2 regions of the Tardiphaga sp. GW821-FHT12E02 genome follow, and region 1 is predicted to be linked to the other one. Evidence: predicted binding sites of a transcription regulator. Region 1 holds the regulator's gene; the other holds the start of a gene.
What was found. The regulator HrcA, encoded in region 1, represses chaperone genes, less so after heat shock. The targets are predictions, from matches to a motif close to GTTAGCACTCNCNNNNNGNGAGTGCTAAC.
Positions count from the first base shown of each region.

Region 2: a site for HrcA is predicted at 2,981-3,009, ahead of AC1RQ5_RS21545 (co-chaperone GroES). Genes of this name have one in related genera too.

Region 1 is NZ_JBXAQK010000001.1:697,848-703,534, forward strand. It holds gene hemW (radical SAM family heme chaperone HemW) at 130-1,290, opposite strand; gene rdgB (RdgB/HAM1 family non-canonical purine NTP pyrophosphatase) at 1,277-1,918, opposite strand; gene rph (ribonuclease PH) at 2,042-2,767, opposite strand; gene hrcA (heat-inducible transcriptional repressor HrcA) at 2,922-4,010, shown strand; gene grpE (nucleotide exchange factor GrpE) at 4,104-4,703, shown strand; gene AC1RQ5_RS03345 (methylated-DNA--[protein]-cysteine S-methyltransferase) at 4,807-5,687, opposite strand, start outside.
Region 2 is NZ_JBXAQK010000001.1:4,526,334-4,532,020, reverse strand. It holds gene AC1RQ5_RS21555 (restriction endonuclease) at 1-638, opposite strand, end outside; gene groL (chaperonin GroEL) at 840-2,483, opposite strand; gene AC1RQ5_RS21545 (co-chaperone GroES) at 2,533-2,853, opposite strand; gene AC1RQ5_RS21540 (DUF3616 domain-containing protein) at 3,226-4,290, opposite strand; gene AC1RQ5_RS21535 (peptidoglycan recognition protein family protein) at 4,307-4,903, opposite strand; gene AC1RQ5_RS21530 (cupin domain-containing protein) at 5,467-5,687, shown strand, end outside.

The DNA of each region.
Region 1 (5,687 bases):
CCGATGTCGTCCCCGCGAAGGCGGGGACCCATAGCCTCCGAGCCTATGATTGAAACGGCATAGAGGCGACGACGGTGTCGTCCAAATTCTCCAGCGTGTATGGGTCCCCGCCTTCGCGGGGACGACTTGTTACGCCGCGAGATCCGCCACCACTGCATCGAGCACTGGAAATCCCTCCTGCGTTACGCGCAGGCGACCGTTCTCGATCACGATGGCGCCCTCTTCGCAGAGATTCTCCACCCGCTTGGGATCGAACGGACGGCCCGACAGCGCTTCATAACGCGCGGGATCGATGCCTTCGACCAGCCGCAGTCCCATCAGCAGATATTCGTCGGCGCGCTCTTCGCTGTTGAGGCTCTCATCCAGTGTCACACCATGGCCGGTGCCTTCGACACGCATCAGCCACGTCTCCGGACGTTTCTCCGTCGAGGTGGCATGACGGATGCCGTCGATATCGATGCGGCCATGGGCGCCCGGCCCGATGCCGGCATATTCCTGGCCACGCCAGTAGACGAGATTGTGTTTGCACTCGGCGCCCGGCCGCGCGTGGTTTGAAATCTCGTAGGTGGGCAGGCCGTGTTGCGCGCAGACCTCCTGCGTCACGTCATACAGAATGCGCGAGAGGCCCTCTTCCGGCGTCTTCAACTTGCCGGCGGCATGCAGGCCGAAGAACGGCGTGCCTTCCTCGATGGTCAGCTGATACAGCGAGAGATGTTCGGCGGCTTCCGAGATGGCGAGCTTGAGCTCGCTGGTCCACATCTCAGGCGTCTGGTCCGGTCGTGCATAAATAAGATCGAACGAGTAGCGATCGAACGCGCTGCGCGCGATGGCGACGGCATCGAGCGCTTCGCGCGCACTATGCAAGCGTCCCAGCGATTTCAGCGAGGCATCGTCGAGTGCCTGCACGCCGAGCGACACACGATTGACGCCGGCCGCGCGATAGCCGTGAAAGCGCGTGGCATCGACGGAGGTCGGATTTGCTTCCATCGAGACCTCGACGGCGGAATCCACCTTCCAGTATTTCGCGATCGAATCGAGGATCGAGCCGACCGTCTGCGGCTTCATCAGCGACGGCGTGCCGCCGCCGAGAAAGATCGACGTCACCGTGCGGTTCGGAATCCGCGCGGCAGTGGTCTCGATCTCGCGCGCAAAAGCGCGGGCAAATCGTTCTTCATCGATCTGCTGATGCCGCACATGGCTGTTGAAGTCGCAATACGGGCACTTCGACAGGCAAAACGGCCAATGCACATAAACGCCGAAAGCGTCCTGCTGTGCGTCAGCGTTGCTCAAGGCAAATCTCCGCGAGCTTTACGAAGGCCTTTGCACGATGCGAGAGGCCCTGGCCGAGTGGCGGCAGGCCGTGCTTCTCCACCGCGGTCATTTCGCCGTAAGTGCGCTCATGGCCGTCAGGAAGAAAGGTCGGATCATAGCCGAAGCCGGCGGTGCCGCGCGGCGGCCAGACCAGCGTGCCATGGGCATGGGCCTCGACCTCTTCAAGGTGGCCGTCGGGCCATGCGACGCAGAGTGCGGAGACGAAATGCGCGGTGCGCTTGTCGGGCGTGGTCGCGCCGCGCTCCTGCAACAGACGCTCGATCCGCGTCATCGCCGCGTTGAAGTCTTTTGTTTCGCCGGCCCAGCGCGCCGAATAGATGCCGGGTGCGCCATCGAGCGCATCGACGACCAGGCCGGAATCATCCGCGAAAGCGGGCAGCTGCGCGACATTGGCGGCGGCAATCGCCTTGATCGCCGCATTGGCCTTGAAGGTGTCGCCGGTCTCATCGGGTTCTGCGAGGCCGAGTTCGCCGGCTGACACCGCCTCGATGCCATAGGGCGCCAGCAGATCACGCATCTCGGCGAGCTTGCCGGGATTATGCGTGGCGATCACGAGCTTGCCGGTGATTCGACGATGTTGAGTCATGGGATACTATAGCTCGAAACTGTCATTCCAGGGCGCGCATAGCGCGACCCCGGAATCTCGAAGTGGAGAATCTCAATACAAGGTTCCGGGTTCGCGCTGCGCGCGCCCCGGAACGACAGAGTTTTACGCCACCGCCATCTTCTGCAAATCCACCAGCTTGCCGACGCCCTGCTGGGCCAGCGCCAGCAGCTTCATCAGCTCGTCCTGGGTGAATGGCTCCTTCTCCGCGGTTCCCTGGATCTCGATGATGCGGCCGTCGCCGGTCATGACGAAATTCGCATCGGTATCCGCCTCGGAATCCTCGGCGTAATCGAGATCGAGCACCGGAGTACCTTGGTAGATGCCGCAGGAGATCGCCGCGATATTGGTGCGCAGCACCTTGTCCGCGGTGTGCTTCTTGAACATGTTGCGGCTTTTCATCCAGGCGATGCAATCGGCCAGCGCCACCCAGGCACCGGTAATCGACGCCGTGCGGGTGCCGCCATCGGCCTGGATCACGTCGCAATCGATGGTGATCTGGCGCTCGCCGAGCGCTTCGAGGTCCACCGCGGCGCGCAGCGAGCGGCCGATCAGGCGCTGGATCTCGACGGTGCGGCCGCCCTGCTTGCCGGCGGCGGCTTCACGGCGGGTACGTTCCAGCGTGGCGCGCGGCAGCATGCCGTATTCAGCCGTGACCCAGCCGCGGCCCTGGCCCTTCAGCCATGGCGGCAGGCGTTCTTCCAGCGTGGCGGTGACCAGCACATGGGTGTCCCCGAATTTCACCATGCAGGAGCCTTCGGCATATTTGACGACGCCGCGTTCCAGCGACACAGCGCGCAATTCATCGGGCGCACGACGGCTTGGCCGCATGAGAAAAATCCTTCCAAATGTTCCGATAGTGTCTGTTGGCCGAGCTTTTAGGGGGGCCGGGCGGCAGCGGCAAGGGCAGCCGGGGTTCCGCAGGCGCGAAGGTGCTTGTATCCGGGCGCCCGCGACGACAAATTGGGACGGAAGGAGTGCTCCATTGGCGCATCACGATCCCATCGGCCTGATTTCGCCACGAGCCGGGCTTGCCCAGCTCAATGAGCGGTCGCGCGAGATTTTTCGCCAGATCGTCGAGAGCTATCTGGCCACCGGCGAACCGGTGGGCTCGCGCAACATTTCGCGCCTGATCACCGTGCCGTTGTCGCCGGCCTCGGTGCGCAATGTGATGTCGGATCTGGAGCAACTCGGCCTGATCTATGCGCCGCATACCTCGGCCGGACGTTTGCCGACCGAACTGGGCCTGCGCTTCTTCGTCGATGCCCTGATGCAGGTCGGCGATCTCACGGAGCCGGAGCGGCAGTCGATCCAGCAACAGCTCTCGTCGGTTGGTCGCTCGCAATCCGTCGAAGCCGCCATTGGCGAGGCGCTGACGCATCTCTCCGGTCTCAGCCGCGCGGCCGCGGTGGTGCTCACCGCCAAGTCGAATGCGCGGCTGAAACACATCGAATTCGTGCGTCTGGAGCCGGAAAAGGCGCTGGTCGTGCTGGTCTCCGAAGACGGCCAGGTCGAAAACCGCGTGCTGACGCTGCAGCCCGGCGTGCCTTCTTCCGCGCTCACCGAAGCCTCGAATTTCCTCAATGCCCGCATTCGCGGTCGCACCCTTGCCGAAGCGCGGCTCGAACTCGAAACCACGCTCAAGCAGAACCAGGCCGAGCTCGACCAGCTGACGCAGAAAGTCATCGCAGCTGGCCTTGCTTCGTGGTCCGGCGGCAATGGCGACGATCGCCAGCTGATCGTGCGCGGGCAGGCCAATCTGCTGGAAGATCTGCACGCGCTGGAGGATCTGGAACGCGTCCGCCTGCTGTTCGAGGATCTGGAAACCAAGCGCGAGGTGGTCGATCTGCTCGGCCGCGCGGAGAGCGCCGAGGGCGTCCGCATCTTTATCGGTTCCGAGAACAAGCTGTTCTCGCTGTCCGGCTCGTCCACCATTATTGCGCCTTATAGTGACGGTGCAGGCCATATTGTGGGTGTGTTGGGCGTGATCGGGCCGACGCGGCTGAATTATGCCCGCGTCATTCCCATGGTGGATTACGCAGCCCGTATCGTCAGCCGCATGCTGGGCGGCTGATCGGCCCGGTTCAGCTTGATTTTTGCCCGGTAAACCAACATATCCGGGGTCAGCAACCCCACCCCATTGAGCGTGTTTCGAGAAGGCAGAGTCATGACTGAGTCCAACGGGCAGAACGACAACCACGACAAGACGGCCGCGGCCGCCGAGCCGGTGGTCTCGAAGCCCTATGTCATGCCCGACGATCCGGAACCGAATTCCGTCGAGGCCCTGCAGAAGGAAGCCGCGGATGCGCGCGACCGCACGCTGCGTACGCTGGCCGAGATGGAAAATCTCCGCAAGCGCACCCAGAAGGAAGTCGCCGACGCGCGGGTCTATGGCGTCTCGAAATTTGCCGGGGACATCGTCGATATCGCCGACAACCTGCAGCGCGCTATCGATGCCGTGCCGGCGGATGCGAAGGAATCGGCTGACGCTGGCCTTAAGGCGTTTATCGAGGGCGTCGAGCTCACCGAGCGCTCGCTGCTCAGCGCGCTGGAAAAGCATGGCGTGAAGAAGATCGATCCGACCGGCGAGAAGTTCGATCCGAACTTCCATCAGGCGATGTACGAAGTGCCGGATGCGTCGGTGATTTCGGGCACCGTGGTGCAGGTCGTGCAGGCCGGCTACACCATCGGCGAGCGCGTGCTGCGCCCGGCGCTGGTCGGCGTGTCGAAGGGCGGCGCCAAGGCTGCACCGGCTGCGAGCGAGTAACGCTCCATCTGTCATCGCCCGGCTCGACCGGGCGATCCAGCAAACTCAGTCCGTGCAGTGGGTACTGGGTCACCCGATCAAGTCGGGTGACGACAGAAAGAGCTTAGCTGTTCGAGCCCACCTGCCCGGCTTCCCAGCCGATCATCGCCTGTTTTCGCGTAATCCCCCAGTGATAGCCCGTCAGCGCGCCGGATTTGCCCATGGCGCGGTGGCATGGGACTACGAAGGAGATCGGGTTACGCCCCACCGCGCCGCCGACGGCGCGCGAAGCTGTGGGCTTCTCGATCTTGCAGGCGATGTCCGAATAGCTGACGGCGCGACCCATCGGGATCTTCAACAGCGTCTCCCAGACCCGGACCTCGAAATCCGTGCCGATCAGCACCACGCGCAACGGCTGATCGGGGCGCCAGAGTTTGTTGTCGAAAATGCGCCGCGCCAATGGCGCCGTGGCCTCCATATCCTCGATCATCCGCGCGGCCGGCCAACGGCGTGCCATGTCGGCAAAGCCCGCCTGCTCCTCGCCGGCGTCGGCAAAGGCCAGCCCCGCAAGGCCGCGATCGCTGGCGATCACGATGGCGGTGCCGAAGGGCGAGGGATGGAAGCCATAGCGCAGCTCCATGCCGGCGCCGCCGGTCTTCCATTCACCCGGCGACATCGCCTCGTGGGTCACGAAAAGGTCGTGCAACCGGCTCGGTCCTGACAGGCCGGAATCCAGCGCCGCATCCAGCACACTGGCGGAATCGCGCAGCAGGCCCTTGGCGTGGTCCAGTGTCAGCGCTTGCATGAAGGCCTTTGGCGTGAGGCCAGCCCAGCGGCGGAACAGGTGGTGCAGCTCGTCCGGCGTCACGCTGGCGGCATCGGCGACGTCCTCGATGCTGGGTTGGTGTTTCCATTGCCCGTGCATGAAGCCGATGGCGCGGCGCACACTGTCGTAATCGCGCAGGGCCGCATCCCGCAGGCCCGGCTTGAGGGGGCGATGGTCAT
Region 2 (5,687 bases), 3.8 Mb from region 1:
TAAAAGCTCATGACGTGTTGCTCGAAGCGGAACGGGTCCATTTCGAGGAGACTTGCGGATAAATCAAAATCGTCCGTAGGCATCTTGTAACGGGTGGGGTCTGCGGGCTGCTGCTTCATGGCAGCTTTCATCGCTGCACTGGTTTGTCGCAAACGCTCGTCTTCGATGATGATGTCGATGATGTCGGCTATGTGTGGGCGCGATTCCGGATTGGTGATGACGGCCTCAATAATCGATGTGATGCCGGCAGCGCCAAGAAAGATCAGAAGCAAGACGGGGACGCCCAAGGCTCCGCCGAATGCAGCAATACCTGCTCCTTGACCGCCGACGATCGGCAGCGCGGCAAGAGTGGCAGGGATCGCGATCTTTACGGATAGCGGAAGATTGGATTGACGATAATTGGCAACAGCAACTGCGACGCTTCCGCCAATTGCTTTGAAAGCCGAGCGTGAATTGATGAGCTCGTTCAACTGGCGAAATTTCGCAACGGAGCGAAGGTCGCTCCCGACAATTTCGCGCGATTGAGCGAGCCAGCGGATCGCCGAAATCCGGTCCTCAGGTCTGATCGCATTTTTGAGAGCGGTGGCGAACAAGCCGACCAGCCATTGTCTAATTTTGTCGCTAGCCGTTTGAAACATGTGAGCCGCTTCAGCTTGGGAGCATTTAGCTCGTTTGTTCAATGGTAGCTCAAGCTTTGGACAGTGCAATTTCTCTTTGGTTCGAATCGTCGTTGTCGGACGGCTTTACGCTGCGAAGATCGCGTGAATCTCCTGCCAAAAACGAAAACCCCGGCATCGCTGCCGGGGTTCTGCATTCGATAGTGCGAGCTAAGCCCGGACTTAGAAGTCCATGCCGCCCATGCCGCCGCCCGGAGGCATGCCGCCGGCACCGGCGCCACCCTTCTTCGGAAGCTCAGCGACCATGGCTTCTGTCGTGATCAGCAGCGAGGCAACCGAGGCTGCGTTCTGGATCGCGGCGCGCACAACCTTGGTCGGGTCGATGATGCCCTTCTTGAGCATGTCACCATAGGTGCCGCTCTGGGAGTCGAAGCCGTAAGCATAGGTCGCGGTCTCGAGCACCTTGCCGACGATGACCGAACCGTCTTCGCCTGCATTGACGGCGATCTGGCGGGCCGGAGCCGACAGGGCCTTGCGGACGATCTCGACGCCGGTCTTCTGGTCGTCGTTCGCGGTCTTGATCTTCTTCAGCTGTTCCGAAGCGCGGAGCAGAGCGACGCCGCCGCCGGGGACGATGCCTTCTTCAACCGCTGCGCGGGTCGCATGCATCGCGTCATCAACGCGGTCCTTGCGCTCCTTGACTTCGACTTCGGTCGCGCCGCCGACGCGGATGACGGCAACGCCGCCAGCCAGCTTGGCGAGACGCTCCTGCAGCTTCTCACGGTCGTAGTCCGACGTGGTCTCTTCGATCTGCGCCTTGATCTGCGCCACGCGGGCTTCGATGTCGGCCTTCTTGCCGGCGCCGTTGACGATGGTGGAGTTTTCCTTGTCGATCATCACCTTCTTGGCGCGGCCGAGCATGGCGAGGGTGACGTTCTCCATCTTGATGCCGAGATCTTCCGAGATCGCCTGGCCGCCGGTCAGGATCGCGATGTCCTGCAGCATGGCCTTGCGGCGATCGCCGAAGCCCGGAGCCTTGACGGCAGCAACCTTGAGGCCGCCACGCAGACGGTTGACGACGAGGGTGGCGAGGGCTTCGCCTTCGACGTCTTCCGCGACGATGACGAGCGGCTTGCCGGTCTGCACGACGGCTTCGAGCAGCGGCAGCATCTCGTTCAGCGAGGAGAGCTTCTTCTCGTTGATCAGGATGTAGGCGTCGTCGAATTCAACGCGCATCTTGTCGGCATTGGTGACGAAGTAGGGCGAGATGTAGCCACGATCGAACTGCATGCCTTCGACGACGTCGAGTTCGGTTTCGAGCGACTTGGCTTCTTCAACCGTGATGACGCCCTCGTTGCCGACCTTCTTCATGGCGTCAGCCAGGAACTTGCCGATTTCCGAGTCGCCGTTGGCCGAGATGGTGCCGACCTGCGCGATCTCGTCGTTCGAGGTGACCTTCTTGGAATTCTTGACGAGGTCGGCGACCACGGCTTCCACAGCCAGGTCGATGCCGCGCTTCAGATCCATCGGGTTCATGCCGGCGGCGACCGACTTGGCGCCTTCCTTCACGATGGCCTGGGCCAGCACGGTCGCGGTGGTGGTGCCGTCGCCAGCTGCGTCAGCCGACTTCGAAGCCACTTCGCGCACCATCTGGGCGCCCATGTTCTCGAACTTGTCCTCGAGCTCGATTTCCTTGGCGACGGTGACGCCGTCCTTGGTGATGCGGGGGGCGCCGAACGACTTCTCGATCACGACGTTGCGGCCCTTCGGACCGAGCGTCACCTTCACGGCGTTGGCGAGGATGTCCACGCCGCGCAGCATCTTGTCGCGCGCGTCAACGCCGAATTTAACTTCTTTGGAAGCCATGTTGGATGTCCTTGAATATCAAAAGGGAAGGGGAAGGAAGGAGAGGCCCTTAGGCCTTCTTCTTGGCAGCAGGAGCGGCAGCGCCTTCGAGGACGCCCATGATGTCGCTTTCCTTCATGATCAGGAGGTCCTGACCGTCGATCTTCACTTCGGTGCCAGACCACTTGCCGAACAGCACGCGCTCGCCGACCTTGAGATCGATCGGGATCAGCTTGCCAGCCTCGTCGCGGCCACCGGCGCCGACGGACACGATCTCGCCCTGGGAGGGCTTCTCTTTGGCGCTGTCCGGGATGATGATGCCGCCAGCAGACTTCTCTTCGGCGTCGATGCGCTTGACCACGACGCGGTCGTGAAGCGGACGGAATTTCATGCAGTCCTCCTAAGTTTCTGTAATAACAGAGAATTTCGAAATTGGCAGTCACGGGCACAAAGTGCCAGCGCGGCTGTAGCGGAGATAGGCCGATCGTTCCCCGCGAGCAAGGTGCTGTAGCAAATTATTTGGCACTCAAATGTGACGGGTGCCAATTTGGTTAAGGGGTACCGACCGGACGAGGATCGGGCAGGATCGGCGGGCAATGTCAGGCAGCCGGCGAGTGAAGTCAGGTCTTGCCGGATGTCGGCTATGATCGGTTCGCTGGTGCCCCTGCCTGGACGGTCATCGCATGCCGCGCACCAGCGGGCGCCAGCACGGATCGCGCTGCAGCCGCCGCCATCGCGGGCCGTTTTGCGGGTGAACGGCGATCTACTTGAATTCCACGTCGATCGGGGTCGGCGATCCCTCTTTGGGACCATCGAACAGCACGAGGATACGCGCGCTTTGCGCATCGCCTTCGAGCGGTAGCAGCGCCTCGGGCTTCACCTTCTTGCCGAAGGATTTGATATCGGCCCGCGCGCCGGGCTGATTTTCTCCGTCCCAAGGATAGATCGCGTAGTCACCATCCTCGACTGCATCGCCCTCGGGATCATTCACCGGGCCCGCCAAGACGAGAAAGCCGTCGCCGTGGCGCACGATGTCACGGATACCGCGAACGTTGCCGCGCTTGTCCGTGCCGAGTTTTAACCCATGCAGTTCTGGCGCTGGCGGTGCGCCATCGAACACGGCAGCGAGTCCCACAGAAACGACGGAGGCTTTGTCTCCGATCACAGGCCCGCGCATTCCGACATACAGTTTTTTGTCTTTCACAGCGATGCCTTCAATGGTCAGGCCATTCTTGGCAAGCGGCTCGTCATAGGCTTTAGCGATATCGGGAAGGCGCTGGAGGATGCCAGTCAGCGTGGCCGGCGGCGAAATGAGCGGCTTGTCCGTCAGTTTGCCGGTGGTCATATCGACCTGTGAAGGCTTCAGGAAAACGCGAAAGATGAACCGGCTTGCGTCAGCCTTGGCGGTGTTTTTCTTTTCTTCCGAGGCATCGTGCGTCTCATGGCGCGCCCGGCCATGGGAGCCGACCACATAGAAATTGTTGTTGTCGAAGGCGACGGCCTCGGCATCCAGTTCGAGCGGCTCGCCCTCATATTGGCCGTAGGTCAGGCGAATGAATTCGCCGGCGGTCAGGCTATCCTTATGGAGCAGCACGATCTGTGCGCCCTGGGTCTCGTCATCGACGATCAGGCAAAGCCGTGGCAGGCTGACGTCTGGTGCACATGCAATGCCGCTCACATCCTTGGCTTTCTCGACGTCGTTGCCATCGACCTCGCCAAGCAGCTTGCCCTGGACTTTCCACGCTTTCGGGTCTTTGGCGGCTGCCGGGGCGAGGCCGCTCAGGATCGCGAGGGCAAGAATGGCCGTCCATTTCATCGGCGCGTGCATCGTCACACTCCCGTATCTAGACGGTTGATGCCGAGGCACCGTGATGGTCGTGGTCATGGTGCGAGATCAGGATCGCATCGACCGGCTCAAGCTCGTCGTAGAACTTCTGCACCTGCTTCACAAAATCCTTCCAGCCCTTGCCGCTGTTCGTGCGCAACAGATGCGGGCAATTTTTCCCTGACCAGTCGTGATGCTGCAGGATGCCATCAGGCACGCTGATATTGAGGCGATAGGCCAGCCACGCAGCAAGCAGCGCTGCACGACGATAGGCGGCGGGAGGATCCGGCATGTCGGAATGTTCGCAGATCTCGATGCCGATGCTCGAACGATTCCCGGCCGCAGTGCCGGAGTGCCAGGCGGTCTCTGTGGTTGGCAGGCTCTGATAGACGAATTTGTCATCGACGGTGAAGTGCCACGACACTTTGCGCTTCTGCGCATCGGGCCCTTTCATATATTTCGCATGCGCGGCCGCATTGGCGCCTTTGGAGTCGTTGTCGGTGTTGTGGATGGTGATCGAGGTGGGCACCAGCCTGCCGGCCGGACGATTGCTGTTGCCGACCGGTACATAGTCCTGGATGATCTTGATATCGACCTGGGCTTCATCGAGTTTCATCACGTTTTCCCTTCACTGAATTGGATCACGCCGCGTCTGCTACGGCAAAGGCCATATCGGCTCGGGTGCCGTCCCGGCACCAGACGTCGTGTGATGTGTAGCTCGCTGACTTGACGTGCGGCAGGACACGCCGGTGTCGTTCCCAGGCAAGTCGCGACATCCGGAAAGCAGATGACATTGCCGATGGATCTGCGAATGGGTCCGCCTCTGCGTCCCGACGTCCGTTTCATGGGCGTGCCCGTGCGCAAAAAGACATTCAACTGCAGGAAATGAGGAGTGCAGCGTCTCCCATTCGCATCGCATGCGATGCGAGGATCATGACTACCGAATAGAGAAAATGCAAGTTTAAGTTGTCTATCGTCGTCGATCGTCACGCGACATTGCAGCGAGCTGTTGCGTCGCAGGATGATGGTATCTCTTGCGGGCTTTGCATTTCTGCGTTTCAGGGTTGCAGAGCGTGTTGCTACTCAACACATCCAACGAATTGCCGATGTGTCGAACTGCAGTTAGTTTCTCGCGCGCAACGCCGCTGTCCGGCGCATGCGGAAGCTGGGAAGTACGTGATGGCGAAGCAGAAGCGAGCGTCAAAGATCAGTGCGACGAAAGCGGCGAAGCGTGTCGCGCCCAAGACAGCAGCGCGAAAAGCAAGTGTGGCGACAGCGGCCAAGAAAATCGCCGCAGCGAAGAAGCCCACGACTGTTACTGCAAAGAAGGTCACCGCAGTCCCTGAGTCAGGTAAACGACGCAAGCAGCGCCCGGCCATCAGCCACTATCGCGAGGAGGA